2 linked regions of the Halococcoides cellulosivorans genome follow. Each later gene encodes a partner of the first gene's protein in a complex. Links are inferred from orthologs where the notes say so. Each region holds a gene or a part of one and is shown on either strand. Other genes may lie near its edges.

Region 1 (8,293 bases):
CACGGAGTCGTCGCTCTCCTTCATCGACGGCGAGGCGGGCACGCTTCGGTACCGGGGCTATCCGATCGACGTGCTGGCGCGCAACGCCAGTTTCGAAGAGACGCTCGCGCTCCTCTGGGAGGGGTCGCTCCCTACGGAGAGCGAACTGGCGACCTTTCGCGAGCGCATGGCCGCCGAGCGATCGGTCGACCCGGGTGTGATCGAGACGGTCCGGGAACTCGCTGCGCGCGAGGAAAACCCGATGGCGGCGCTGCGGACCGCCGTCTCGATGCTCTCGGCGTACGACCCCGAGAACGGAGACAGCGCGACCGACGACGCCGAACTTACCCGCCACATGGGTCGTCGCATCACCGCAAAGATGCCGACGATCGTCGCCGCCTACAAGCGCCTGCGCGACGGGTCGGAACCGGTCGAGCCGCGTGAAGACTTAGATCACGCCGCGAACTTTCTGTACATGCTCGACGGCGAGGTCCCCGACCAGACGCTCGCGGACGTCTTCGACATGGCGCTGGTGGTCCACGCCGACCACGGCATCAACGCCTCGACGTTCGCCGCGATGGTGACCGTCTCCACCGAATCGGACGTCTACAGCGGCGTCACGAGTGCGATCGGGACGCTCAAAGGCGACCTCCACGGCGGCGCGAACCAGAACGTCATGCGGATGCTCCAGGAGGTCGACGAGAGCGACCGCTCCGCAGTCGAGTGGGCCCGCGAGGCCCTTGAGAGTGGCCGGCGCATCCCTGGCTTCGGCCACCGCGTCTACGACGTCAAAGACCCGCGCGCGAAGATCCTCAGCGCGAAATCGAAGGCGCTGGGCAACGCCGCGGGCGAACTCAAGTGGTACTCGTACAGTCGCGCCATCGAGGAGTTCATGGACAAAGAGGTCGGGATCGCGCCGAACGTCGATTTCTACTCGGCGTCGATGTACTACGAGATGGGCATCCCGATCGACATCTATACACCCATCTTCGCCATGTCGCGCGTCGGCGGGTGGGTCGCGAACGTCCTCGAATACCGCGAGGACAATCGCCTCATCCGCCCGCGGGCGCGGTACGTCGGGCCCGACGAACAGTCCTTTACGCGGATCGACGACCGCTGAAATTCGCACGGACCACCGTCGGACACGCGTCAGACGCGCTCGATCGACCGGCGCGCTGGCGTGCGATTTCACTTTCACTCCGGGTGGCTCACCTTCACATCCGATCGGCCCCTTCGATCGGGTGGGTCACACACTCCTCTTTTTCCTGATCGAGTAGCGACGGCGATCAGTCCAGACGGACGTCGTCGAGCACGCGCGTCACCTCGGTCTCCCAGACGACGCTGATGCCGACCGCGACCAGGCCCGGGCCGTCGTGATCGACGTCGTACGTGTAGGTCTCCCAGCCCTCGTGATCCTCGGTCGCTTTCGAGGTGTCGAAATCACTTTCGGTCAGATCGCCATCGGGGTCCGGCCCCGCGTACACCGCGAGTTTCGCGATCGTGTTGAACGACTCCTGGGCACTGAACCCGTCGACGCTGACCTCGCTGACGCCACTCAGATCGACCCGCTGTTCGACCCAGACCGTCCCGTCGTCGGCGCTCCCGTCGATCGTACACGCCAGCGCGCGGTCCCCGTCGCTGGCCACCCGATCGGTCACTGCGACGCTCGAATCGACCGGTTCGCCGGCGTTGTTCGGGTCCTCGGGGAGGTCTCGCCCGATCGTCCAGCCGTCGAGGCCGCTCTCGAAACTCGGGTTTGTGAGCGTGTCGGGGATCGTCGTCTCGGTCGGCGTCTGTCCCTCGTCGCCGTCACAGCCGGCGAGGACGGTGGTCGCGGTCGCGCCCGCGAGCGCGAGAAACTGGCGTCGGTCCGCAGTCGGTCGGTCCATGCGCTGACTCACGAGCCGACTCCTCACGGCCGTTGGGCAGGATCAAACACCCACCGAAACGAACGGCTGAAGGGCCACCGAGCGCAACGGCGGCTATGGAACCCGCGGCGATCCCGGGCGTGCCCGAGTGGGTCCCCGAGGTGCTGTCTGAGCGCGGCGTCGAGGAGTTGTACCCACCCCAGGCCGCCGCGGTCGAGGCCGGCGTCACACAATCGGAGAACCTGGTCGCGAGCGTGCCGACCGCCAGCGGGAAGACGCTGATCGCGGAACTCGCGATCACGTCCCGCCTGGCCGACGGCACCGCACTGTATATCGTCCCCTTGCGCGCGCTCGCGAGCGAGAAACGCGATACGTTTGCCGATCTGGAAGCGTACGGTATCGACGTCGGCGTGGCCACCGGGCGCTACGAAGAGTCGGGGGCGTGGCTCGCGGACTGCGATCTCGTCGTCGCGACTTCGGAGAAGGTGGACTCGCTGGTGCGCAACGATGCGCCCTGGATCGACGACCTCTCGGTCGTCGTCGCGGACGAGGTGCATCTGGTCGACGACGGGAATCGTGGCCCCACGCTGGAGGTCACACTCGCGAAGCTCAGACAGCGCAATCCCGACCTCCAGACGGTCGCGCTCTCGGCGACGATCGGGAACGCGGGCGAACTCGCCGACTGGCTCGACGCCGCACTCGTCGATTCCGAGTGGCGGCCCATCGAGTTGCAGATGGGCGTCCACTACGGCCAGTCGGTTCACGTCGAGGACGGCAGCCAACGCGAGTTGGCGGTCGAATCCGGCGAGAACCAGACTGCTGCGATCGTCCGGGAGACCATCCGGGAAGACGGCTCGACCCTGGTCTTCGTCAACTCCAGGCGCAACGCCGAGGCCGCCGCGCGGCGTCTCGCCGGGACGACCGGGTCGGAACTCGCTCCCGGCGAGCGCGACCGCCTCGAAACGCTCGCTCAGGAGGTCCGCCAGGTCAGCGACACCGACACCAGCGCGGACCTGGCCGACGCGCTCGAAGACGGCGCGGCGTTTCATCACGCAGGCCTGGCGAGCGAACACCGCGCGATCGTCGAAGACGCCTTTCGCGAGCGACTCTGCAAGGCCGTCGTCGCGACGCCGACGCTCGCCGCGGGCGTGAACACTCCCGCGCGGCGGGTCGTCGTGCGGGACTGGCAACGCTACGACGGCACCGCGGGCGGGATGGTCCCACTCTCGGTGCTCGAAGTCCACCAGATGTGTGGCCGGGCGGGCCGACCCGGGCTGGATCCCTACGGCGAAGCACTCCTTCTCGCTTCGGGCCACGAGGAACTCGAAGAGCTGTTCGATCGGTACGTCTGGGCCGATCCCGAACCCGTCCGATCGAAACTCGCCGCCGAGCCAGCGCTCCGGATGCACGTGCTCGCGACCGTGGCCTCGGGCTTTGCGAACAGTCGGGCGACACTGTTGGACTTTCTGGATCGGACGCTGTATGCCACTCAGACCCCCGATCGCGCCCAGATCGAACGCGTGACCGACGACGTGATCGCGTATCTCGAGCGCCAGGACTTTCTCGACCGGTCGGACGGCCTCGCGGCGACCGGCCTGGGCCACACCGTCTCGCGACTCTATGTCGATCCGATGAGCGCGGCGGTCGTCCTCGACGGCCTGCGCGCGGCCGACGGCGAGCCCTCCGCACTCGGCCTCTATCACCTCGTCGCGCGCACGCCCGATATGTACGAACTCTACCTCCGATCGGGCGAGGACGAGACCTACACCGAGGAACTCTACGAGCGCGAGGCCGAACTCCTGGGGCCGACACCCAGCGAGTTCGGTGATCAGTTCGAGGACTGGCTGTCCGCACTCAAGACCGCGCGCCTGCTCGAAGACTGGGCCGAGGAGTGCGAGGAATCGGAGATTACCGACCGGTACGACGTCGGGCCCGGCGATCTGCGGGGCAAAGTCGAGACTTCGGAGTGGCTGCTCGGCGCGGCCGAATCGCTCGCGACCGAGGCCGGTCTGGACTGCGGGCCCGCGATCGCTCGCGCTCGCCAGCGCGTTGCCGACGGGGTCGGCGCGGAACTGCTCGATCTCGTGGGGATCAGTGAGGTCGGCCGGAAACGCGCGCGTCGCCTCCACGACGCCGGTCTCGAATCGCCCGCAGACGTCCGTGAGGCCGATCCGGGGGTCGTCCTCGGCGCGCTGGAGGGGCGTCGCCTGACGACCGAGACGATCCTCGAAAACGCCGGCCACCCCGACCCCGATCTGTCCGAGGTGGAACCCGTCACGCCCGACGGCGAGGCCATCGAATCGAGCGATTCGGGGGCCGAGACGTCCGCCGGGGCGGCCAGCGACGATCGAGACACGAGCGAGGATCAGGCCAGTCTGGGTGAGTTCTGATGGCGATCGTCACCGGCCGCTTCGACGGGCATCGTGACCGGGCGCTCGATTCGATCGCGGCGATCGACGACGCCCACGACGGCCCGGTACAGGCCATCGACGCCCGGTATCTCGTCGGGCGCGAGCACCTTACGCGCGCGGTCGAACTGGCCGAGCGCGAGCGCGCGGCCGGTGACGCGATCGCGCGCGATCCCGCGGTTGAGATCCTGCTGTACGCCGCCGGGCGTCGCCAGATCGATCGCGCCCTGGAGATGGGGCTGGACAGCGAGGCCCACGACGTCGCGGTCGTCGCCCCCGAGGCGGCGATCGAGACGCTTCGGGCGGCCGACTGGCTCGATCCCGGTCCCGTCTTCGAGGCGATCGATCGCGAGCGCGTACGCTCGTATTTCGAGATTTCGGATAGCGAACTCGCGGCGACCCGCGGTGACCTCACGGATCTCGTACTCGAACGGGTGGCGCTGCTCGTCGTCGATCGGTAACCGGAGAACGCTACTCCATCAGGACGACCGACTCGCCGTCGGCGTAGACCGATCCGTCACCGTGGACGGTGACCGACAGGCGGAACTGGTCGGCGCCGAGGTCCTCGACGATCTCACAGTCGGCGGCGATCCGCTCACCGATCGGGACGGGCGCCTGGTAGGCGAGATCCATCGAGAGCGGGACCGTCTGGCCCGGCAAGCGTGAGAGCGCGGCGCCGGCGATGCCGTCGAGCATCGGCCCCTGGATCAGGCGTTCGCCGTCGATCTCGGTGGCTTCGATCGGCGTCCGATCGCCCGTCGAGATGGCGTACCGTTCGAGATCGCGGCGTTCGAGGGGTTTCGAGACTGTGACCCGATCCCCGACCGAGAGCGGGGCGCTCTCGACGGAGCGGTCGATCGACCATTCGGATCGGTCGGGGTCATCGGCGCGACGCTCGCTCTGATCGACGCCCATCGCGACGAAAGCGGCCCTGTTGGCCGCCATCACGCTGTCGACGACCTGGGCGGAGGTGGCCGCCCAGGACTCCAGCGCCGTGTTCCGACCGGACTCACAGGGCATACTACACGTAAATACTGCGTCCAGTTAGTAAAACGTACGGGTCGGCCAACTGCGCGTCGAATTTCCAACGTGTTCGCGTGGTTGACGGGCACTTCGACCGACTCGGGCCTCGCTTCGACGACCGCCTCGGGTTTCGACCCGCTCTGGCCGATCGGCCACCATTTTTCGCCGTCGTGGGTATGTATTGGCCGGCCCGAACCGGATCCCGGAGAACTGACGCCGACCGATACCATCTGATGGTACTGAGTGGTAAATGAGGGCAATCTTTAAGTACCCCTGGCGTATATGTTAGGTTGAACCGATGACCGAGGAGACAGACGGGTTGGACATGATGTGGCCGCCGGCGATGTGGCAAGAGATGCAGTCAGCCAGCGAGCAGGCGCTGACTCAGCAGCAGAAGCTCATGAAGCAGATGCTTGGCGGCGGCGCGGGCATGGACATGAACCAGCTCGGCGCGATGAGCCAGCTGGCGACGTTCAAGACTCGCGTGCAGAGCGGTGGCCGGATCTCGATTCCGGACGCCGAACGCGAGGCCCTCGACATCGACGAGGGCGACATCGTCCAGGCCGTCGTCCTCCCGGTCACCCGTTCAGGTAATAACGATGACTAACGCATACACCACCCCCATCACGACCGCCTTCGAAATGCAGCGCGCGTCCATCAAACAGAGTCAGCAGGCCGTCCAGCAGAGCATCGACTTCCAGCAGAGCATGAGCGATGCCATCGTCGACAGCCTCGACTCCACCGAATCCGCCCAGCAGCGCGGTGTCGAGATGAGCCAGACGCTCGTCCACAGCTACCTGGACGCCGTCGAGTCCTCGATGCCCGGCTCCTCGGCCGCCGTCGAGGAACTCCGCTCGGCACTCGACGAGCAGGTCGAGTTCCTGATCGAGAACCACTCCGAGAGCTTCGACACGTTCGAAGACGAGTGGGCCGAGGGCACGCAGGCGTTCGACGACCTCAGCGGTGACTGGGTCAGCGCCATCGACGATCAGGTCGACCTCCTGATCGAGGCCCACGAGGAAGTCGAAGACCAGTCCGTCGAGGCCGTCGAGGAGATGTCCTCACAGGTCGAGAACCTCCAGGACCAGCTCGAAGAAGTCCAGGAGCAGGTCAAGGAAGTGCAGGAAGAGGCCGTCGACGTTGTCGAAGAGTAGCGACCCGAACCGATAGTATTTTTTGAACATGCGACGCGCTCCCAAACGATGAGCGATACGAACACTACCACCGACGCGCAGGAGGAATGGGCGGATATGATGGACGACGTCAACGATGCGGTGGCAGACTCCATCGAACAGAACATGGCGGCACAGGCCACGTTCATGGAGTCGTGGGCCGATGCCGTCGAGGACTCGGTCCCCGAGGACGAGGACCTCTCGGAGGGGATCGACGGGTACAATCGGGCGTACGAGGTGTGGATGGACGCCGCCGAGCGGATGTTCGAGCGGTCGGCCGACGCCAGTCAGGGTGAGGACGTCGACCCCAGCGAGTTTCGTGATATCTGGCTACAGTCGGCCAACGAGGCGTTCAAGGAAGTCATGGGCACCTCGGCCTTTGCCGCGGCCAACGGCCAGTTGATCGAGGCGATGATGGACATGCGCGACGAGGCCGACGCGGTCGGCCAGGACACACTCGCTCAGATGGGTTTCGCGACCCGCGACGACGTCGTCGAGGTCGGAGAACGCCTCGTCGAACTCGAACGTCGCCAGCAGGAACTGTCTGACAAACTCGATCAGATCATCGAGGCCAGCGAGTAGGGTGATCCGTGATGAATGATCCACTATCGGCTTCGATCGACGCCCAGCGCCGGGGGGTCGAAGCGATGACCCAGGCCATCGACGTCGCGGATTCGCTCCCCGAGACCATCGAGACGATGAACAACGTCGACGTCGGCCAGACTCCCAGCGACGTCGTCTACGAGGAGAACAAACTCGAACTCCTGCACTACGACGTCGAGGCCGCCGACATCGACGTCGATCCCGAGGACCAAAGCGACGTCCCGATTCTCGTCGTGTACGCGCTGATCAACCGCCCCTATATCCTGGACCTCCAGCCGAACCGGTCGGTCATCCGCCGCCTCCTGGAGAACGGTCACGACGTCTATTTCATCGAGTGGAACAATCCCTCTCGGCTCGACCAGCATCTCACGCTCGACGACTACGTCAACCGGTATATCGACAACTGCGCGGACGTCGTCCGCGAGGAGTCCGGTCAGGACGCGATCAACGTCCTCGGGTACTGCATGGGCGGGACGATGTCGACGATCTATGCGGCCCTGCACCCCGAGAAAGTGAACGCACTCGGCCTGATGGCCGCCGGCCTCTATTTCGACGACACGGGTGGCGTCCTCGAAAAGTGGGGCGACGATTCCTTTTTCGACGCGCGTCGTATTCACGAATCGTTCGGGAACGTCCCCCAGGAGTTCCTCGACGAGGGCTTCGCGCTGATGGACCCCGTCGACAACTACGTCTCGAAGTACATCCACTTCCTCGACAACCTCGACAACGAGAACTTCGTCGAGAACTTCGCGCGCATGGAGAAGTGGCTCGCAGACGGCGTCGACGTCGCTGGCGCGACCTACGCGCAGTTCCTCGAAGAGATCTATCAGCAGAACAACCTCGCGAACAACGAGTTGTACATCGGCGGCGAGCACGTCGACATCGACAACATCGACATGCCGCTGCTCCAGATCGTCGCCGAATACGACCACCTCGTCCCGCCGAGTGCGTCGAAACCGTTCAACGACCTCGTCGCGAGCGAGGACGTCGAGACCATCGAGTATTCCACCGGGCACGTCGGCCTGGCGGTCTCGCGGTCCTCACACGCCGACGTCTGGCCGGAGGTCTGTGAGTGGTTCGCGGAGCGCTCGCAGATCGACGAAGACGACGAGGAGGCCGCGGACGAGGACGCTGCTGAGGAGGTCGCGGCCGACGAGTCCTCGACCGGGACTGACGAGACGCCGACCGACGATACCGCGACCGAGGACGCGTCAGCGGCCGATCTCACGGCTGACGTCGA
Region 2 (6,221 bases), 600 kb from region 1 along the record:
ACAACGAGGGGCTGATCGAGAACGCGACAGTCCGGGGCGAGGTCGTCGGTCACGACGGTAACCGCGCCGTCGGCGGCATGGCGGCGACCAACGACCGCGGCGGGCGGATCGTCGATGCGACCGCACACGCGACCGTCGAGGGCACGAACAGCGTGGGCGGCCTGGTCGGGTTCAACGGTCGCGCGACGGTCACCGATTCGCGAGCGACGGGAGCAGTCACCGGCGAAAACAGCGTCGGCGGCCTCGTGGGCCACTCCACACACGAGGTCGCGCTCGGTGGAGACGACATCGACGCCACCGGCCGGATCGTCCGATCGCGGGCGAGTGGGACGGTAACTGGCGACGATGCCGTGGGGGGCCTCGTCGGGCGGTCCGAACGGCCGATCCGGCAGTCCGTCGCGACCGGGACCGTCAGCGGAGCCCAAACGGCGAGCGGCGAGCGAGGTGGCACCGACGTCGGTGGGCTCGTCGGCCTGGCGCGCGACGATATCACCGACAGCTACGCACTCGGGGCGGTTCGTGGCGAGGAGTCGGTCGGCGGCCTCGTCGGCACGTACGACGCCTTCGACGCGACGATCGACGGTGCGTACGCCGTCGGCACCGTCGACGCCGACACCGAGAGCGGCGCGCTCGTCGGATCGGTCGACGGCACGCCCGAGGCCAGCGCAGTCTACATCCGTGGGTCGGACACGACGGACCCGACACTCGGGACGGCCCTGACGACCGAGCAGATGACCGGCGAGAACGCGATGACGGCCCTCTCGGGGCTCGACTTCGAAGGCAACTGGACGACCACCGATCGGTATCCCAATCTCGCCTGGGAGCAAGACGGAGAGGATCGCGTGACGGTTCGCATCCGACCGCTCGTCGACGGCCGACAGCCCGCGGCTGGCGAATCCTTCGAGTTGTTCGTCAGCGCGGTCCCCCCGGAGAACGAGACGATCACGTCGACGACGACCGCGGTTACGGGGACGACCCTGACCGGTGAGACGGTCAGGACCGAGACCGACGGCGACCGGCCCTCGCTCACCGTCGAGCACGCCGGGGAGTACACCGTCCGCACGACCGTCGAGACCAGTGAGGGAGGAACAGCCGTCGCAGAGCGATCGATCACGGTCGCGCCCTCGCCCGCGACGCTCGACGGGGCGGGCACCGCCGACGATCCCTATCGGATCGCGAGCGTCGAGGGGCTGCTCGCCATCGACGCCGCCCCCGACGCCCACTATCGGCTCGTGAGTGACATCGACGCGGGTCGGGCGGTAGAGCCGCTGCCCGCCATCGCCGCCGAGCAGCCAGCCGACTATGGCTCGTATTTCGACGGGTTCGGCGGCACACTCGACGGGGCGGGCCACACCGTCAGCGACGCGCGCCTCGGGGGGAGCGGCCTGTTCGCGGAGATCGGTGATCACGGGACGGTCCGGAACCTGACCGTCGAGAACGCGAGCGTCGACGGAAGTGGCGAGGTCGGCCTGCTGGCCGGCCTCTCACACGGCCAGATCGCGAGCGTCACCGTCAGCGGGACCGCCTCCGGCGACACCGTCGGCGGTCTCGTCGGCAACACCCTCGGCACCGCCAGGAACGTCAGCGCCGACGTCGCCGTCTCCGGCGAGGAGGCGGTCGGCGGCCTCGCCGGGTCGAACGGCGGCCGGATCGAGGGCGCGGTCGCGCGCGGCGACGTCGACGGCACGCACGGCTACGGGGCAGACGCCACGGGTGGGCTCGTCGGGGAGAGCACCGGCCCGATCGTCGACGTGCGCGCGCACGGCGACGTGACCGGCACCGACAACGTCGGCGGCCTCGCCGGCGAGCAGTCGCTCGGGGGCGACACGCTCCGTCGGGCCGTCGCGACCGGGTCAGTCTCCGGCGGGAGCGCAGTCGGCGGCCTCGTCGGGACGAACGACGCGGACCTCGCCGACGTCGCCGCCCACGGATCGGTGACCGGCGACGACGCTGTCGGCGGCCTGATCGGTCGGGCCCGCGAGGCCAGCGTCGACGGCGCGTTCGCGACCGGGCAGGTCTCGGGGACGAGTGACGTCGGTGGGATCGCGGGCACGTTCAGCGATCGCGTCGACTACCGGACGTTCACCGACGGCGTCTACTTCGACACCGAAGCGACCGGGCAAGACCCCGTGTTCGCGGACACCGGGCGCACGACCGCGGAGATGACCGGCGCGGACGCCCGCGAGCACCTCGAAGCACTGGACTTCGAGACGACCTGGACGACGACCGAGGAGTACCCCAGGCTCGACCGAGACCCGACGGCGGACGGGCCGACCGTCTCGGTCGCGTTCGATCCCGGCATGGTGCGTCCCGACGGCACGACGACGGCGACGCTGCGACTCTCGGGGGCCCCCGAGGGGCTGTCGGGATACAACCTCAGCGTCGCGCTCGCGAACGACTCGGTCGCGACCATCGCGTCAGTGTCGGCCCCCGAGCAGTTCGGCGCGATCAAACGCGTCGAACGGACCGGTAACGGGACGGCACTCCTGAAAGTCTCAGACGGCGCGGGCGCGATCGACGGCCCGGCCCGGAACGTCACGCTCGGGACGCTCACGATCGACGCCGCGGCCACGGGCACGACGAACGTCTCCGCCGACGTCGAGAGCGTCCAGGCCGAAACCGGGGAGCCCTACGACACGGAACCCACCGCCGACACGCTCACCGTCACCGATATCGACCGCCAGACGGTCGCGGTCGACGTCGCGCCCGACCGCGTGAGTGTGAATCGGACGACGACGGCGACCGTGCGACTCGACGAGACCCCCGCCGGCCTCTCGGGGTACGAGGTTCGCGTCGCCGTCGCGAACGACTCGGTCGCCACGATCGAGTCGGTCTCGGCGCCCGAGGAGTTCGGCCCCATCCGCTCGGTCGAACGGACCGCCGACGGAGCGCACATCAAGGTCTCGGACAGCGCGGACGCGGTCTCCGGGCCGACGTCGAACGTCACGCTCGCGACGGTGACGCTGCGCTCCGACGAGCCAGGAGCGACGGCAGTGACGGCGAGCGTCGACACCGTCATGGCCGAGGACGGCACGCCGTACCCGACGGCGACCGAGCGCGGGAACCTCGCGGTCGTCGACGTCACCGCCGAACCGATCGACGGCACGAAACCCCAGGACATCGACGAGGACTGGACCTACGAGGACGTCAACGGGAACGGGCAACTGGACTTCCCCGACGTGAACACATTCGTGCAGTCCCTCGACGAGCCCGTTGTCACCGATCACGTCGCCGCCTACGACTTCGACGGCGACGGCGACATCGATCTCCAGGACGCGCTCGCGCTGTTCGAGATGGTCTAGTCGATCAGGACTTCGGTGTCCGCGTCGTCTGCGTCGTCCGCGTCGGCCGATCGCTGACTCGCGCGCTCGTGATACCACAGCAGGCCCGCGACCGCGAGCAACACCCACGTCCGCCAGGACGCCAGGTTGACCGTGTAGCCGATGCCGAACGGTTTCTGGACGATCATGCCCTTTCCCGGCTGGACGTGCGCGGCGAGCATGCGCCGCAGACCGGGGCGTTCGAAGTTGTACGGGACACCGAGCAGGCTGCCAGTGGTCGGTTTGTCTGCCATACTGACGCGTACGCCCGGGTGGGTCAAGTAGGTTAGCCACCCTGATAGCGGCCCCGACCCGTGATCGCCCCGACGCGGTCGAGCACCGCACGAGCCCCGCCGGCCCCGAGATACGCGCGCTCGGCGGCGGCCCGATACCGATCGGGCGCGTCGGTCGTCCCCGCGAGACTCCGGGCGAAGACGTGCAGGTCCATCGCCAGATCTTCGGGGTGGTCGCTGTAGTAGCCCAGTCCGAAGTCGATGAGGACCAGCGTCCCATCGCCGCAGACCCGCGCGTTCCGCACGGTCGGGTCGCCGTGGGCGATGCCGGCGTCGTGGAGTCCGGCGAGCAGTCGACCCATCCGGGCCGCGCGATCGGTCGTCATCACCCGATCCAGGTCGGACTCACCGACGCGCTGGACGACCAGGCGCCCCGCGCGTGGCTCGACGTCACGCACGACCGGCGTCGGCACGCCCGCGCGGCGGGCGTCGGCCAGCAAGCGGGCCTCCTGACGGGTGCGCTCGGCGCGGAGTCGGCGATCCAGGTCGGGATGGCGGTAGGCGCGGGGAACCCGCTCTTTGACGACGCGGTCACCCTCGATGGTGACGGTCGCCTCCGCGCCCTGGACGAGATCGGATCCGCGCTCGCGTGGCGGGTCGGCCCGCCAGGTGACCGGGACGGCGTCGGGTCGATAATTCGAGTCGACCGCCGACTCGTCGATCGCGAGCGTATCGCCCGCCGCGAACTGCTTCGCGCCGAGGACGGCGATCATCCCGGCGTTGTCGCTCAAAAAGCGAGGCTCGGGAATGTACAGATCGGCGTCGCGGTGGGCGGCCATCGCTTCGAGCATGCCCTGTAGGCGGGCGTTGTTCGCGACGCCACCGCCGACGACCAGTTCGTCACGGCCCGTCAGTGCGAGTGCGCGCTCGGCCACCTCCGTGAGCATCGCGAAGATCGTCTCTTCGAGACCCCGACAGACGTCCTCGACGGGGTGGTCAGCGACGGCCGCCTGGGCCGCACTCGACAGGCCCGCAAACGAGAAGTCCATCCCCTTCACGACGTAGGGCAACTCAACGTACTCACCGTCGCGAGCGTGGGCCTCGACGGTCGGCCCACCCGGGTGCGACCAGCCCACCTCGCGGGCGAACTTGTCGATGGCGTTGCCCACGCCGGTGTCCATCGTCTCACCGAGGACGCGGTATTTCCCGTTGCGATACCCCAGGACGTGAGCGTTCGCGCCCGAGGCGTTCAGCCCGATCGGATCCGAAAAGCCGGCGCGGTGGCGACCAATTTCGAGGTGGGCGAGCATGTGGTTGACACCCACGAGCGGGACGCCGAGTCGCTGGGCGAGCGCGCGGGCCGCCGTTCCGGTGATCCGCAGACACGGACCGAGACCGGGCCCGCGGGAGAAGGCGACCGCATCCACGGGCGCCTGCGGCCGTGGGCTCGTGGACGCGTCCACGGCGTCGATCGGGGCCGACCGCTCGGCGTCGCCGGGCAGCGACTCCTTTTCCGCCCGTTCGCGCGCGTGATCGAGCGCCCAGTCGACGACCGCGGGGATCGCCTCGCGCATATGTTCGGCGGCCTCGCGAGGGTGGAGCCCGCCGCTCGACGGTTCGTAGGCCCGCGACTCGATCGCGACGTGTTCGTCTGCACTGCCGACGGACGGATCGCGGGTCTCGTAGATCGCCGCACTGGCGGCCCAGGCGGTCCCCTCGATCCCGAGCACGCGGAGCGGGCGATCCTCAGTCACGAGAAATGGTGGGGCGCTCGATCACAAGGCCGTGTCGGTCCCGGCCGATCGGCGCCGCCAGGCCCGGATCGCGGCGACTGCGAGCGCCTGCGGGACGATTGCACCAGCGACCGCGACCGTGGCGACGACCGCGAACAAGACCCCCAGGCGAACGGGAGCGGGCCCGGTCCCGACGGGCGTTGCGACCAGTCGGACGGCCGGGAGTCCGAGCGTCTGCACGGCGACGGCCCCGCCGGCCACCGCGAGACCGACCCAGACGGCGGTTGCGCCGGCGACGACCGCAACCGATCCCGGGCCCCTCGCCACGAAGCCGCGACGACGACACCACTCGCGAGCGATCACGATATCGACGCCCACGAAGACGGCCAGACCGAGGCCGATCGCGATCTCGGTCAGCACGTGTTCGAGCGGGTGGAACGCGACGACGTGAATGGGCACTCCGGTCGGCCCCGCAGACTCGACAAGCAGGGCTCTGATCAAGCCGAGACCGCCGACATACAGCCAGAGCGTCGTCGCGGGCGCGACGATCACCACCGAGAGGGCGACGATCGCGAGCGACCAGGGATCGAGCGCGTCTCGAAGCCGACCGACCACGGCGCGGGTGCTCGACGTGGACACGAGTCGTCCGTTCGACGGGGTCCGCGAAAAGAACGGCGTTCGCGCTTACTGCCACTCGGTGTAGCTACACGCACCACAGTGGAGCCGATCGCCGTGATCAGCGAGGAACGTGTCGCCACAGCGGGGGCACTGCTCGTTGTCGGTCTGGCCCTCGTCGTCGTACAGTTCGTAGTGGGCCATCGATCAGGCCTCCTCTGGTTCGGCCTCGCCGTTGTCGGCGGCGATCTTGTTGCGTTCGAGCATGTGGTCCTGCTCGACGTCACGAGCGTGGGTCGACGACTCGTAGACCTTCGCCA

What was found. The genes of interacting proteins can lie anywhere in the genome.
Region 2: the proteins of cgi121 (region 1) and HARCEL1_RS11405 are in contact, whole or in part, in a crystal structure (PDB 3ENH), measured with the Methanocaldococcus jannaschii proteins. The link is inferred for Halococcoides cellulosivorans from one-to-one orthologs.

What each region holds. Positions count from the first base shown.
Region 1 is NZ_CP028858.1:1,707,977-1,716,269, reverse strand. Bases 2,977-5,976 are described here. They hold cgi121 (KEOPS complex subunit Cgi121), read left to right. Parts: upstream 2,977-4,236; coding sequence 4,237-4,716; downstream 4,717-5,976. Other genes in these bases: HARCEL1_RS08430 (hypothetical protein), read left to right, coding at 5,920-5,976; HARCEL1_RS08435 (AbrB/MazE/SpoVT family DNA-binding domain-containing protein), read left to right, coding at 5,577-5,885; HARCEL1_RS08440 (hotdog family protein), read right to left, coding at 4,727-5,275; HARCEL1_RS08450 (ATP-dependent DNA helicase), read left to right, coding at 2,977-4,237. In the rest of the region: citZ (citrate synthase), read left to right, coding at 1-1,099; HARCEL1_RS08455 (hypothetical protein), read right to left, coding at 1,266-1,868; more of HARCEL1_RS08450, read left to right, coding at 1,964-2,976; more of HARCEL1_RS08430, read left to right, coding at 5,977-6,432; HARCEL1_RS08425 (poly(R)-hydroxyalkanoic acid synthase subunit PhaE), read left to right, coding at 6,481-7,032; class III poly(R)-hydroxyalkanoic acid synthase subunit PhaC, read left to right, coding at 7,044-8,293. UniProt on the Methanocaldococcus jannaschii protein: Component of the KEOPS complex that is probably involved in the transfer of the threonylcarbamoyl moiety of threonylcarbamoyl-AMP (TC-AMP) to the N6 group of A37, a step in the formation of a threonylcarbamoyl group on adenosine at position 37 (t(6)A37) in tRNAs that read codons beginning with adenine.
Region 2 is NZ_CP028858.1:2,310,125-2,316,345, forward strand. The notes cover bases 2,958-5,816. They hold HARCEL1_RS11405 (bifunctional N(6)-L-threonylcarbamoyladenine synthase/serine/threonine protein kinase), read right to left. Parts: upstream 5,308-5,816; coding sequence 3,607-5,307; downstream 2,958-3,606. Other genes in these bases: HARCEL1_RS11395 (GLUG motif-containing protein), read left to right, coding at 2,958-3,302; HARCEL1_RS11400 (DUF5808 domain-containing protein), read right to left, coding at 3,299-3,574; HARCEL1_RS11410 (hypothetical protein), read right to left, coding at 5,329-5,816. Outside these bases: more of HARCEL1_RS11395, read left to right, coding at 1-2,957; more of HARCEL1_RS11410, read right to left, coding at 5,817-5,925; HARCEL1_RS11415 (30S ribosomal protein S27ae), read right to left, coding at 5,971-6,105; HARCEL1_RS11420 (30S ribosomal protein S24e), read right to left, coding at 6,109-6,221. UniProt on the Methanocaldococcus jannaschii protein: Required for the formation of a threonylcarbamoyl group on adenosine at position 37 (t(6)A37) in tRNAs that read codons beginning with adenine.